DNA from 3 places in the Streptomyces sp. NPDC050085 genome. Region 1 is predicted to be linked to each of the others. Evidence: riboswitches for the same ligand, from Rfam matches in the RefSeq annotation. Region 1 holds a riboswitch; each other region holds the start of a gene.

Region 1 (4,210 bases):
GGAGGCCTCGGCGAAGTGGCGCTTGGGGATGCGGCCCGCGCGGAACGCGAGCCGGCCGGCCTCCACCGCGTGCCGCATGCCCTCGGCCATGAGCACCGGCTCCTGCGCCCGGGTCACCGCCGAGGCGAGCATCACACCCGCACACCCCAGCTCCATCGCGAGCGCCACGTCGGAGGCGGTGCCCGCGCCCGCGTCCAGGATCACCGGCACGCGCGCGTGCTCGACGATCAGCTGGAAGTTGTGCGGGTTGCGGATGCCGAGCCCCGAGCCGATGGGGGAGCCGAGCGGCATGATCGCCGCGCAGCCCACGTCCTCCAGCTTGCGGGCCAGGACCGGGTCGTCGTTCGTATAAGGAAGCACCGTGAAACCGTCGTCGACCAGGGTCTCGGCGGCGTCCAGGAGTTCGATCGGGTCGGGCAGCAGTGTGCGCTCGTCCGCGATGACCTCGAGCTTGACCAGGTCGGTGCCGAGCGCCTCGCGCGCGAGACGGGCGGTGAGCACCGCTTCGCCCGCGGTGAAGCAGCCCGCCGTGTTCGGCAGTACCTGGATGCCCAGTTTTTCCAGCACGGACAGGACCGAGCCGTGTACCGACGCGTTCACGCGGCGCATCGCCACTGTGGTGAGTTCGGTGCCGGAGGCGGTCAGGGAGCGTTCCAGGATGTCGAGGCTCGGGGCGCCTCCCGTGCCCATGATCAGGCGCGAGGAGTACGTGGTGCCGCCGAGGACGAAAGCGTCGTCAGCCATGGATGAGTCAGCCTCCTTGTACTGCGGTGAGGACCTCGACGCGGTCTCCTTCGGAGAGCGCGGTGAGCGGCCACTGGGTGCGCGGGACGACGGTCTCGTTGAGGGCGGCGGCGACGCCGGAGTGCGCGGTCGTGAGCGTGGTGACGAGGGACTCGAGTGTGGTCTCGGACGTCACCGTGCGCGGCTCACCGTTGAGGGACACGTTCATGCGAGCTGCTCCAAGGAGGCGGCAGAGAATCGTTTCGGGGTGAACGGGCGTGCCTCTTCCGGCAGTTCACCCGTGGTCAGCGCGTGGGCCAGCACGTCGCCGGTGACCGGTGTGAGCAGCACGCCGTTGCGGTAGTGGCCGGTGGCCAGGAGGAGGCCGGGCAGGGTCGTCGGGCCGAGCATCGGGGCGTTGTCGGGGGAGCCGGGGCGCAGGCCCGCGCGGGTCTCGGTCAGCGGCAGTTCCGTGATGCCGGGCACGAGTTCGTGCGCGTCCCGCAGGAGTTCGTAGACGCCGCCCGCCGTGACCGTGGTGTCCCAGCCGAGCTCCTCGCTGGTGGCGCCCACGACGAGCTCGCCGTTGACGCGCGGCACCAGGTAGAGGTGGCTGCCGCGGACCACCGCGCGGACGGTGCGGCTGAGGAACGGCGCGTACCGCTCCGGCACGCTCAGGCGCAGGACCTGGCCCTTGACCGGGCGCACGGGAGGCAGGACCTCGTCCGGGACCCCGGCCAGCCGGCCGCTGAGGCTGCCCGCCGCGAGCACCACCTGGCCGGCCGCGAGTTCGGTGCCCCCCGCGAGGACGACACCGCACGCCCGGTCCCGTACGACACGGAGCCGCTCGGCCCGCGTCCGGCGGAAGACCACGCCCGCGCGCTCGCAGGCCGTCACGAGGGCGCTCGCGAGCCTTCTCGGGTCGATCTGGTGGTCACCGTCGACCCGCAGGCCCCCGCGCACGCCCGGTGCGAGCATCGGCTCCAGGCGGCGGCACTCACGGCCCGACAGCCACTCGGACTCGAGGCCCGACTTCCTTTGCAGCGCGTGCAGTTCACGCAGGTGCGCCCGGTCGTCCGCGTCGAGCGCGACCGCCAGCGTGCCGCACGCGCGGTAGCCGAGGTCCTGGCCTGTGGCCTCCGTCAGCTCGGCCGCGAACTGCGGATAGCGGCGCGCGGACTCGACGTTCAGGCCGAGCAATGTCTGCTCGCCGTAGTGCAGTTCGGTGACGGCGGCCAGCATGCCGGCCGCCACCTGGGCGGCCCCGCCGCCCGGCTCGGGATCCACGACCGCCACGGACAGACCGCGCTGCGCGGCACGCCATGCGGTGACGAGACCGATGATGCCGCCCCCGACGACCAGTACGTCGGTACGGGGCTCACCTTTTTGTGCGTAGGACATGGGTGTCAAGGCCCTCCCTTCGCCGGCATGACCCGGATCAGGTTCGTACGGTCGGAGGCCGCTCCAGCCTCCCTCTCAGCCCGCTGCGTACGGGCTCCCGCGAGTGCTTTACGTTGGCCACCCTAGCTCTTCGCCCCGACCCTCAGTAGGGAGCCTCCGCCCGTGGCCCGATCGCTCGACGGTCTCGTTCTCGCCCCTGTCGCCGACCAGGCTCCCGGTCAGGTGGGCACGCGTACCCGATTCGCCTACCACGAGGAGAACGGCAGGATCTGGGCCACCTATGAAGGCGGCGATGTCGTACAGGGGCACCTAGTAGGCACGCGCTTCGGCGACCGGCTCGACTTCCGCTACGTGCAGCTGAAGACCGACGGGACCACGTCGTCCGGGCACTGCGTCTCGGTCGTGTCCGAGTCGAGTGACGGCCGGGTGCGGCTCGACGAGACGTGGGAGTGGGAGTCGCAGACGGGCAGCGGAACCAGCGTGGTCGAGGAGATCACCTGCCCGCTTGACCGTCATGATCGATAAACCGGCGCTCCCTGTGCAGGACGTCACGGCGCCGGAGTGGTCCGCACCGCTGACTGACGCAAGATCAGGTGCCTATGGTGATCCCGTGAGCGAGCAGCGGAGCGGGAACGGGACACCAGTGGGGCAGCGGCGCGTCGTCATCGTCGGCGCGGGAATGGCCGGCGTGCAGACGGCCGTGGCCCTGCGCGAACAGGGCTTCACCGGCACCGTCACGCTGATCGGCGCGGAACCCCATCAGCCCTACGACCGGCCCCCGCTGTCCAAGGCCGTGCTGCTCGGCAAGGCCGAGGGATCCGCCTTCGACATCGACTTCGAGGCACTCGGCGTCACGCTGGAGCTGGGCCGCGAGGTGACCGGCCTGCGCCCCGGCGACCACGAGCTGGACACCGCGGCGGGGGCGGTCCCGTACGACGTCCTGGTCGTGGCCACCGGAGCCGAACCCATCCAGTTGCCGGGCGCCCAGGGCGTGCCCGGAGTGCATCTGCTGCGCACTCTCGACGACGCCGAGCGGCTGCGGCCCGTCCTCGCCGAACAGCACGACGTGGTGATCGTGGGGGCCGGCTGGATCGGCGCCGAGTTCACCACCGCCGCCCGCGACGCCGGCTGCCGGGTCACCGTCGTGGAGGCGGCCGAGCGGCCGCTGGCCGGGGCGCTGCCCGCCGAGATCGCCGCTCCCATGGCCGCCTGGTACGCGGACGCCGGGGCCCAACTGCGCACCCACGCGCGCGTGGAGCGGGTCGAGCCGGGCGTCGTGGTCCTGGACGACGGCACGCGGCTGCCCGCAGGAGCCGTCGTCGTGGGCATCGGCGCCCGCCCCGCCACCGGCTGGCTGGCCGGTTCGGGCATCGAACTGGGCGCCCACCGCGAAGTGCTGGCGGACGAGTGGCTGCGGACGTCCCTGCCCGACGTGTACGCCGTGGGCGACTGCTCGTCGTTCCCCTCGGCCCGCTACGGACAGCGCCTGATGGTCCACCACTGGGACAACGCGCTGCAGGGGCCGCGCGCGGTCGCCGCGAACATCGTGGGTGAGACACCGGTGGTGTACGACCCGGTGCCCTACTTCTGGTCCGAGCAGTTCGGCCGTTTCGTGCAGTACGTCGGCCACCACGACGCCGCCGACGCGACGGTGTGGCGCGGTGATCCGTCCGGTGCGTCCTGGTCGGTGTGCTGGCTGAAGGACGGCGCCCTGGTGGCGGTCCTCGCGGTCGGCAAGCCCCGCGACCTCGCGCAGGGGCGCCGCCTCATCGAGGCCGGAACCGTACTGGACGAGGGCCAACTGGCCGACCCCGCCCGGCCCTTGAAGTCCGCCGTCGCGTAACCGAAGTCCGGACTGCGCAGTCCGGATCGCACGGTCCGGATCGCGCGGTCCGGATTGCGGACCTCCTCTTGTGGGGCGGGGCGTAGTGGATGCACTGTGCACCCTTCAGTGCGTCCAACACCCCACCGCTCAACCGGAGGACATCCGTGCACTCCCGCAGACTCGGCACCGCCCTGTGCGGTGCCGCAGCGCTCGTCGGCGGCCTGTTCGCCGCCGCCCCCGCCCAGGCGGCGGACGCGCCGC
Region 2 (4,210 bases), on a different contig from region 1:
CCCCTGCGGACCCGACTCGGAGATCTTCGTGTGGACCGGCGACACCCCGCCGCAGTCGACACCCACCCGCGACGACCGCTGGGTCGAGGTCTGGAACCACGTGATGATGCGTCACCGACGCCTGGGCGACGGCACGTTGGTGCCCCTGCCGCAGCGCAACATCGACACCGGGCTCGGCCTCGAGCGACTCCTCGCCCTGCTCCAGGGCGTCGACTCGGTCTTCGAATGCGACGTGTTCACCCCCTGGCGAGAGCGCCTGCCCGGACTGTGGCACCTCGACGAGCCGTCGCTGCGCCTGGTCAGCGACCACCTGCGGTCGGCCGTCGTGGTGACCGGGGACGGCGTGCGCCCCGGCAACACCGGCCGCGCCTACGTGCTGCGCCGCCTGATGCGGCGCGTCCTCACCACGCTGTGGCGCGACGACCCGACCCGCCAACTCACCGACCTGCCCCAGGAGTTGGTGCGGCACACCCTGGACCACTTCCGGCAGTCGGCCGACCCGGACGAGGTGCGCCGCGTCCTGCTCGACGAGGAGCGCCGCTTCGGCGAGCTGCTGCAGCGCGGCCGGCGGATCCTCGACCGCCCCCGGTTCCGCGGCCCCCTCGACGAGGAGGACTTCCACTACCTCCACGACACGCACGGACTGCCACGGGACCTCGTCGTGAGTCTGCGGGGCGACAACTGACCGGAGTGGGCCGCCCGTGACGGGGTAGGCGCAGCGCGTACGAGCTGCGACGCGTGGGCGGCTCACGGCCGAGGGGTTGACCATGGAGCCAGCACGGACGCGTTTCCCGGCGCGCTGGGAGGACGGCGGCGTCCTGGTCGTGGACGTCGTCGGCGAGTTCGGCAGCAGCGCCGCGACCGAGCTCGGCGACCTGCTGAAGCGCATGGGCGCAACCGGACAGCGGGCCTACGTCGTGGACTTCGGCGCCGTAGGACGCTGCGGGCCCGGCGCCGCCCGGCAGTTCGTGGAGACCGCCTCGCGGGCGCTGCCGGCCGACGGGGTCCTCGCGGTCGTCGCGGGAGCCGCCGCCCGGCCCGCCCTGACCACTGCCGGGGCGGGCGACGTCACCGGCGGCCTCCACGACGTGGCCGCACACGCGATCGGCGCCTGCCTGGCCCGCGCGTCCCAGGCCCCGGCCTGACCGGGGGCCGGTCTTCGAACTGGGAGCCCGTCAGTCGTCCAGCGCTGCCCGAACCGCCGCCTCCGCATGCAGCCGCGCGGTGGGGAAGACCGGGACCGGGCTGTCCCCGGCGCCGATCAGCAGCTCGATCTCGGTGCAGCCGAGGACGATCCCCTCGGCGCCGGACGCGACCAGATCGGCGATGACCTCCTGGTACGCGGCGCGCGACGCGTCCCGTACGACACCGAGGCACAACTCCTCGTAGATCACGCGGTGGACGAGTGCCCGCCCCGCGTCGTCCGGGACGCGGACGTCCAGGCCGCCCCGCGCGAGCCGGCCGCGGTAGAAGTCCTGCTCCATCGTGAACGCCGTGCCCAGCAGCCCGACCCGCTTCACCCCCGCCGCGCGTACGGCGTCGGCGGTCGCGTCGGCGAGATGGATCAGCGGCACGGCGGTGGCGGCCTGCACCTGGTCGGCGACCTTGTGCATCGTGTTCGTGCACAGGAGCAGCAGATCGGCGCCCGCCGCCTCCAGGCGTCGCGCGGCCTCGGCGAGGATCCGGCCCGCCTGCTCCCAGTCGCCCTCGACCTGCAGCCGCTCGATCTCCGCGAAGTCGACGGAGTAGACGACGCAGCGCGCCGAGTGCAGCCCGCCGAGACGGTCCCGCGTCAGCTCGTTGAGGAGGCGGTAGTACTCCGCCGTCGACTCCCAGCTCATCCCGCCGATCAACCCGATGGTTCTCATCGGCTAATGTTCGCACCCGTACTGCCCGACACGGGGTGCCCCGCACATGCGACGGGGCTGAGATCACACCCGTAGAACCTGAACCAGTTAGCACTGGCGGAGGGATGTCAGCGATGTCGATACCGCACGTTTCCACGGCCTTCGAGGCGGGCCGGTCGGCCGCGCCGGGGGACTGGCGCCCCGAGGCACGCGGCATAGCACCGGTCTGCGAGAGCGACCGGTACGGCGGTGCCGGACGGCTGTTCACCGTCTGGTTCGCCCCGAACCTCACCATGAGCGGCGTCTTCACCGGGACCGTCGGCATCGCCCTCGGCCTCGACTTCGCGACGGCACTCGCCGCCGTGCTCGCGGGCACCGTCATCGGCGCCGTGCCCACCGCCTACCTGGGGACGTGGGGCCCGCGCACCGGCGCCGGCCAACTGCCGCTCGCCCGGCTCGCGTTCGGGCGCGCCGTCGTCGTTCCCGGCGCCCTTCAGTGGCTGTCGTCCATCGCCTGGGACGCGCTGATCGGCCTGTTCGGCGGCGACGCCCTCGCCCGGCTGTGCGGCTGGCCGTTCTGGCTGGGGGCCCTCGTGATGATGGCCGCCCAAGGGGCGTTCGGCGCGCTCGGCTACGAGGCGATCCACCGCCTGCAGAAGGGGATGACCGCCGTGCTCGCCGTCGCGTTCTGCGCGCTCGCGGTGCGCCTCGCGCACGCCGGCGTCACGCCTGCCGGGCACGGGTCCGCGCACGGCGCCGACCGCGTCGGGGCGTTCGTCCTGACCGCCACCATCGCGTTCAGCCTGTCTGTGTCCTGGGCGCCGTACGCCAGCGACTTCAGCCGCTACCTGCCGCGCACCACGTCCTCGGCCCGCATGTTCTGGTACACCCTGTGCGGCATCGTCGTCTCCTTCACCGCCGTGGAGGCGCTCGGCCTGTGGGGCGCCTCCGTCTTCACCGACCAGACCGCCCAGGGCGTCGACACCCTGCTCGGCGGCGGCGTGATCGGCTCGCTCGGACTGCTCGCCGTGGCGCTGGCCGCGCTGTGCAGCAACGCCATGAACGACTACAGCGGCTCGCTCGCGCTCCAGGTCGTCGGCGCCCGCGTGCCGCGCCCGCTCGCCGCCGCACTCGCCGCGCTCCTCGGATTCCCGCTGGTGCTGTGGATGCACGCCGCCGACACCGCGGCCCGCTTCCAGAACGTGCTGCTGTTCGTCGGCTACTGGATCCCCGGCTTCGTCGCGGTCGTCGTCGTGGACTGGCTGGCCCGCACCCGCGCACGCGGCGGCGCCCCCGTCGACCTCGCGGCCGAACAGGCCCATGCGCAGCCGGTGTTGCCCGCCCTGACGGCGTTCCTCGCGGCCTTCGCCGCCACCGTTCCCTTCATGAACACCGCCCTGTACGTGGGACCCGTCGCCGAAGCGCTGCACGGCGCCGACCTCGGCTACTACGTCGCCTTCGTCACCGGGCTCGTCCTCTACGCGCCGTTCAGGCTGCGCCGCGGACAGACGCGGAGCCCCGCCGCGTCGAGCCGGACCTGAGGGCGGCAGTCGAAGGCCCTGTCCAGGGCGCGGGTGACGGCGGGCGCGACGGACCGGATGCGGAACCAGGCCGGGTCGATCACCGCGTAGCGCGCGGCCGGATCGTCCAGACAGCGCAGGTTCTCGCGGAAGCTCGTCAGGCGCGTCACGGCCCGGTCGTAGGACGTGCGCTGGAGGAAGACGGGCGACGGGTAGCGGCAGTGCGTCGGGTTGCCGAGCTGGTAGCCGATGTCGCCGAAGGCCAGGTACACGACCGGGGTGCGGGCGCCGATCCCGGCCCGCAGCGCGGCCAGTTGGGGCTCCAGGCTCTCGCGGGCGTGCAGGCGAGAGAGCGCGGTGTACCCGGCGTGCCGGACGTCGAACGAGTACGGCGCGGTCGGCCACGCGGGCACGGCGGCCGCCAGCGCGAACACCGCGACCGGGACGGCCGCGCGGGACAGCAGGGGAGGGGCGCTCCGGACGCCGCGCGGACGGACGACCACGAGCCACAGCGCCGTCCCGGCCACGACCGCGCACAGGGCGGCATCGACCGGGATCCCGTGGGACGTGCGCCAGGCGAGCGGCCGCGCCGCCGTGAGCGGGGCGGCCACCCCGAGCCCGGCCGTGGCCAGTAGCAGCGGCAGCACCGGACGCCCGGCGCGCACACCGTGCCGGACGACGGCCAGGGCCCACAGGGCGGCCGCGAGCGGAACCACTGCGGCCAAGTGGTAGAGGAAGTACTGCCCTTGGACGACGAGCGCCGCGACCACACCGGCCAGGCCCGCGCCGACGAGCAGCGGCCAGGCCCGGGCGGCACGCGGCGTCCCGGCGGTGCGCATCAGC
Region 3 (4,210 bases), on a different contig from region 1:
AGCTGACCCCGGCCGTCGCATCGAGCTGAACCGGGTCCTCCGGATCCTGTTGCCGATCTGGTACGAGCCCTCGCCCGCCGGGTGGGGGCTCGTCGGCATAAGGTCCAGTCCATGGGGAGGGCTCGACTCGAGAAGGACGGCACCTACAGCGGCGACATGCCCTGCAAGTGGTGCGACGCGTTGATCGACCAGGAGGGGCGGCGCAAACCGCGGCTGTACTGCCGGACGGGACACCGTTGGAAGACGTACGGGTCGCGGGTCGTCGGCGTGATCGGGGCGATCCTGGACTGAGCTGCGGCTGATCCGGGGCGTGCGACACTGGTACGGCCATGCCTAAGCCCGGAGAACTCACATTCGTCGCCCCGCGCGGAGCCAAGAAGCCGCCGCGGCACCTTGCCGACTTGACGCCCGCCGAGCGGAAAGAAGCTGTTGCCGCGATCGGCGAGAAGCCGTTCCGCGCCAAGCAGCTGTCGCAGCACTACTTCGCGCGGTACGCGCACGATCCGGCGGAGTGGACCGACATCCCGGCCGGGTCGCGGGAGAAGCTGCGCGAAGCGCTGCTGCCCGAGCTGATGACCGTCGTGCGGCATCTGTCGACCGACCAGGACACCACCCGCAAGACCCTGTGGCGGCTGTTCGACGGGACGCTCGTCGAGTCCGTGCTGATGCGGTACCCGGACCGGGTCACCATGTGCATCAGCTCCCAGGCCGGATGCGGGATGAACTGTCCGTTCTGCGCCACCGGGCAGGCCGGTCTCGACCGGAATCTGTCGACCGGTGAGATCGTGCATCAGATCGTCGACGGGATGCGGGCCCTGCGGGACGGCGAGATCCCGGGTGGGCCTGCCCGGCTCAGCAACATCGTCTTCATGGGCATGGGCGAGCCGCTCGCCAACTACAAGCGGGTCGTCCAGTCGATCCGCGCGCTCACCGATCCCGAGCCGGACGGTCTCGGGCTCAGCCAGCGCGGCATCACCGTGTCGACCGTGGGCCTCGTGCCCGCCATCCACCGGTTCTCCGACGAGGGCTTCAAGTGCCGCCTCGCCATCTCGCTGCACGCCCCGGACGACGAGCTGCGCGACACCCTCGTACCCGTCAACACGCGGTGGAAGGTGCGGGAGGTGCTGGACGCCGGATGGGAGTACGCGGCCAAGTCCGGTCGCCGGCTGTCCATCGAGTACGCGCTGATCCGCGACATCAACGATCAGGCGTGGCGCGGTGACCGGCTCGGGCGGCTGCTCCGCGGCAAGCCGGTCCATGTGAACCTGATTCCGCTGAATCCGACTCCTGGGTCGAAGTGGACCGCGTCGCGGCCCGAGGACGAGAAGGCGTTCGTCGAGGCCATCGCCGCGCACGGGGTGCCGGTGACCATCCGGGACACCCGTGGCCAGGAGATCGACGGGGCGTGTGGTCAGCTCGCCGCGACCGAGCGGTAGCCTTACGGCGTAAGTACATCTGCATATTCCGACAGGGGAGCGCCACAGCGCTGAGAGTGCGGCAGCCATACAGGGGCGGGCCGCAGACCCTCTGAACCTTGCCCAGGTCATTCTGGGTAGGAAGTTCGGACACCACTCAAGCTGTTGCGCCCTGCCCGGAAGCTTTGGAGACAAGGCTTCCGGGCAGGGCCGCGTCTCTTCCTGGTCACCCCCAGGAGGAAAACCAGTGAGCAAGAAGACGAAGGCAACGACGACGTACACAGCTGTTGCCGTGGGGCTCGGGCTCGTCGTGCTGTCCGCGTGCGGGTCGCAGTCCAGCGGGTCGGGCGGGTCCGACTCCAAGACCGTGACCCTCGTCAGCCACGACTCGTGGGCCGTCTCCAAGAACGTACTGAAGGACTTCGAGAAGAAGTCCGGCTACCAGGTGAAGGTCCTGGAGGACGGCGACGCCGGGCAGGCCGTCAACAAGGCGATCCTGTCCAAGGGCAATCCGCAGGGCGACGTCTTCTTCGGCGTCGACAACACCCTGCTGTCGCGGGCCCTCGACAACGGGATCTTCGCTTCCTACAAGGCCAAGGGCCTGGAGGACGTCGAGAGCCGGTACCGGCTCGATGCCGGGAAGGATCGTGTCACTCCCGTCGACACCGGCGACATCTGCGTCAACTACGACAAGAAGTATTTCGCGGAGCACAAGCTGACTCCGCCGGCGTCCTTCGCCGATCTCGCCAAGCCCGCGTACAAGAACCTGCTCGTCACCGAGGACGCCGCCACGTCGTCGCCGGGCCTCGGCTTCCTGCTCGGCTCGGCCGCGAGCTACGGGGACGACGGCTGGCAGGCGTACTGGAACAAGCTCGTCGACAACGGCGTGAAGGTCGTCTCCGGCTGGGACCAGGCCTACAACGAGGAGTTCAGCGGCAGCGCCGGCGGCAAGAAGGCCGGGGGAGAGCGGCCGCTCGTCGTGTCGTACGCGTCCTCGCCGCCCGCCGAGGCGATCTACTCGGACCCGCAGCCGGCCACGTCGCCGGTCGGTGTCGCGACCGGCACCTGCTTCCGGCAGGTCGAGTTCGCGGGCGTGCTCGACGGGGCGAAGAACGAGAAGGGCGCCCGGGCGTTCGTCGACTTCCTGATCTCCAAGGAGTTCCAGCAGGACATGCCGCTCAACATGTTCGTGGACCCCGTGACCAAGAGTGCCGTCGCGCCCGCCGATTACAAGAAGTACGCGGTGAAGGTCGACAGCCCCGAAACCATGAGCCCCCGCAAGATCGCGGACAACCGTGACGACTGGGTCAAGTCGTGGACCTCGATCGTCAGGAAGTGACCGCCAAGACCGCCAAGACCGCCAAGACCGCCAGGACCTGGGACGTGCCCCGGGTGCGTACGGGGAACGCGGCGCGGCTCGGCCTGATGGCCGTGCCCGTCGTGTTCTTCGCCGTCTTCTTCGCGTACCCGGTCGTCGCGATCGTGCGGCGCGGTCTGTACGTGGGCGGGGACTGGCAGGTGGGGCGCATCGCGGACGTGCTCGGGCAGTCGGACATCCGGCACGTGCTGTGGTTCACCGTGTGGCAGGCGCTCGCGTCGACTGCCCTGACGCTGCTGATCGCGCTGCCGGGCGCCTACGTCTTCGCCCGGCTCGACTTTCCCGGCAAGCAGGTGCTGCGCGCCGTCGTGACCGTGCCGTTCGTGCTGCCGACCGTCGTCGTGGGCTCCGCCTTCCTGGCGCTGGTCGGCAGGGGAGGGCTGCTCGACGACCTGTGGGGGGTGCGGCTCGACACCACGGTGTGGGCGATCCTCGCCGCGCACGTCTTCTTCAACTACGCCGTCGTCGTACGGACCGTGGGCGGCCTGTGGGGGCAGCTCGATCCGCGGCAGGAGGAGGCCGCGCGGATGCTCGGCGCCTCGCGGCTCGCGGCGTGGCGGAAGGTGACGCTGCCCGCTCTCGGGCCGGCCGTGGCGGCAGCCGCGCTCATGGTCTTCCTGTTCACCTTCACCTCGTTCGGCGTCGTGCAGATCCTCGGCGGGCCCGGCTTCTCGACCCTCGAGGTGGAGATCTACCGGCAGACCGCCGAGATCTTCGACCTGTCGACCGCCGCCGTGCTGACGATCGTGCAGTTCGCGGCCGTCGGACTCATCCTCGCCGTGCATGCGTGGAGCGTGCGGCGGCGGGAGAGCACGCTGCGGCTCGTCGACGCCGCGCACACCGCGCGGCGGCCGCGCGGGGCCGCTCAACGGACCCTGCTCGCCGGGGTGTTGGCGACCGTGGCCGTGCTGATCCTGCTGCCCCTTGGGGTGCTGGTGCAGCGGTCGCTGGACACGCCGGGCGGTGTCGGGTTCGCGTACTACCGGGCGCTCGGGAACGCCGACGGCGGCACCTTCCTCGTCCCGCCCGTCGACGCCATCTGGAACTCGCTCGAGTACGCCCTCGCCGCCACCGCCATCGCGCTCGTCATCGGCGGGCTCGCCGCGGCCGCCCTCACCCGGCGGGCCGGACGCCTGGTGCGCGGGTTCGACGCGCTCCTGATGCTGCCGCTCGGGGTGTCCGCCGTGACCGTCGGCTTCGGGTTCCTCATCACGCTCGACAAGCCGCCGCTCGACCTGCGGGCCTCCTGGATCCTGGTCCCGCTCGCCCAGGCACTGGTCGGCGTGCCCTTCGTCGTACGCACCATGCTGCCCGTCCTGCGGGCGGTCGACGGACGCCTGCGCGAGGCCGCGGCCGTGCTCGGGGCCTCCCCGCTGCGGGCGTGGCGCGAGGTCGATCTGCCCATGGTGCGACGGGC

Evidence for each region. Region 1 has a riboswitch for thiamine pyrophosphate ahead of thiO (glycine oxidase ThiO). Riboswitches for the same ligand answer to the same signal wherever they lie in the genome.
Region 2: it holds a riboswitch for thiamine pyrophosphate, as region 1 does, so the genes downstream of both, ACIBUY_RS24610 (purine-cytosine permease family protein) here and thiO (glycine oxidase ThiO) in region 1, are expected to answer to the same signal.
Region 3: it holds a riboswitch for thiamine pyrophosphate, as region 1 does, so the genes downstream of both, ACIBUY_RS30015 (thiamine ABC transporter substrate binding subunit) here and thiO (glycine oxidase ThiO) in region 1, are expected to answer to the same signal.

What each region holds. Positions count from the first base shown of each region.
Region 1 is NZ_JBITJZ010000005.1:457,481-461,690, forward strand. It holds gene ACIBUY_RS21730 (thiazole synthase) at 1-744, opposite strand, end outside; gene thiS (sulfur carrier protein ThiS) at 752-952, opposite strand; gene thiO (glycine oxidase ThiO) at 949-2,124, opposite strand; TPP riboswitch at 2,122-2,235, opposite strand; gene ACIBUY_RS21745 (hypothetical protein) at 2,287-2,649, shown strand; gene ACIBUY_RS21750 (NAD(P)/FAD-dependent oxidoreductase) at 2,735-3,967, shown strand; gene ACIBUY_RS21755 (peptide-N4-asparagine amidase) at 4,114-4,210, shown strand, end outside.
Region 2 is NZ_JBITJZ010000006.1:332,492-336,701, reverse strand. It holds gene ACIBUY_RS24625 (alanine--tRNA ligase-related protein) at 1-685, shown strand, start outside; gene ACIBUY_RS24620 (hypothetical protein) at 768-1,145, shown strand; gene ACIBUY_RS24615 (aspartate/glutamate racemase family protein) at 1,176-1,868, opposite strand; TPP riboswitch at 1,890-1,990, shown strand; gene ACIBUY_RS24610 (purine-cytosine permease family protein) at 1,973-3,388, shown strand; gene ACIBUY_RS24605 (hypothetical protein) at 3,325-4,210, opposite strand, start outside.
Region 3 is NZ_JBITJZ010000009.1:157,977-162,186, forward strand. It holds gene ACIBUY_RS30000 (phosphatidate cytidylyltransferase) at 1-6, shown strand, start outside; gene ACIBUY_RS30005 (hypothetical protein) at 112-291, shown strand; gene rlmN (23S rRNA (adenine(2503)-C(2))-methyltransferase RlmN) at 330-1,436, shown strand; TPP riboswitch at 1,460-1,577, shown strand; gene ACIBUY_RS30015 (thiamine ABC transporter substrate binding subunit) at 1,663-2,754, shown strand; gene ACIBUY_RS30020 (ABC transporter permease) at 2,730-4,210, shown strand, end outside.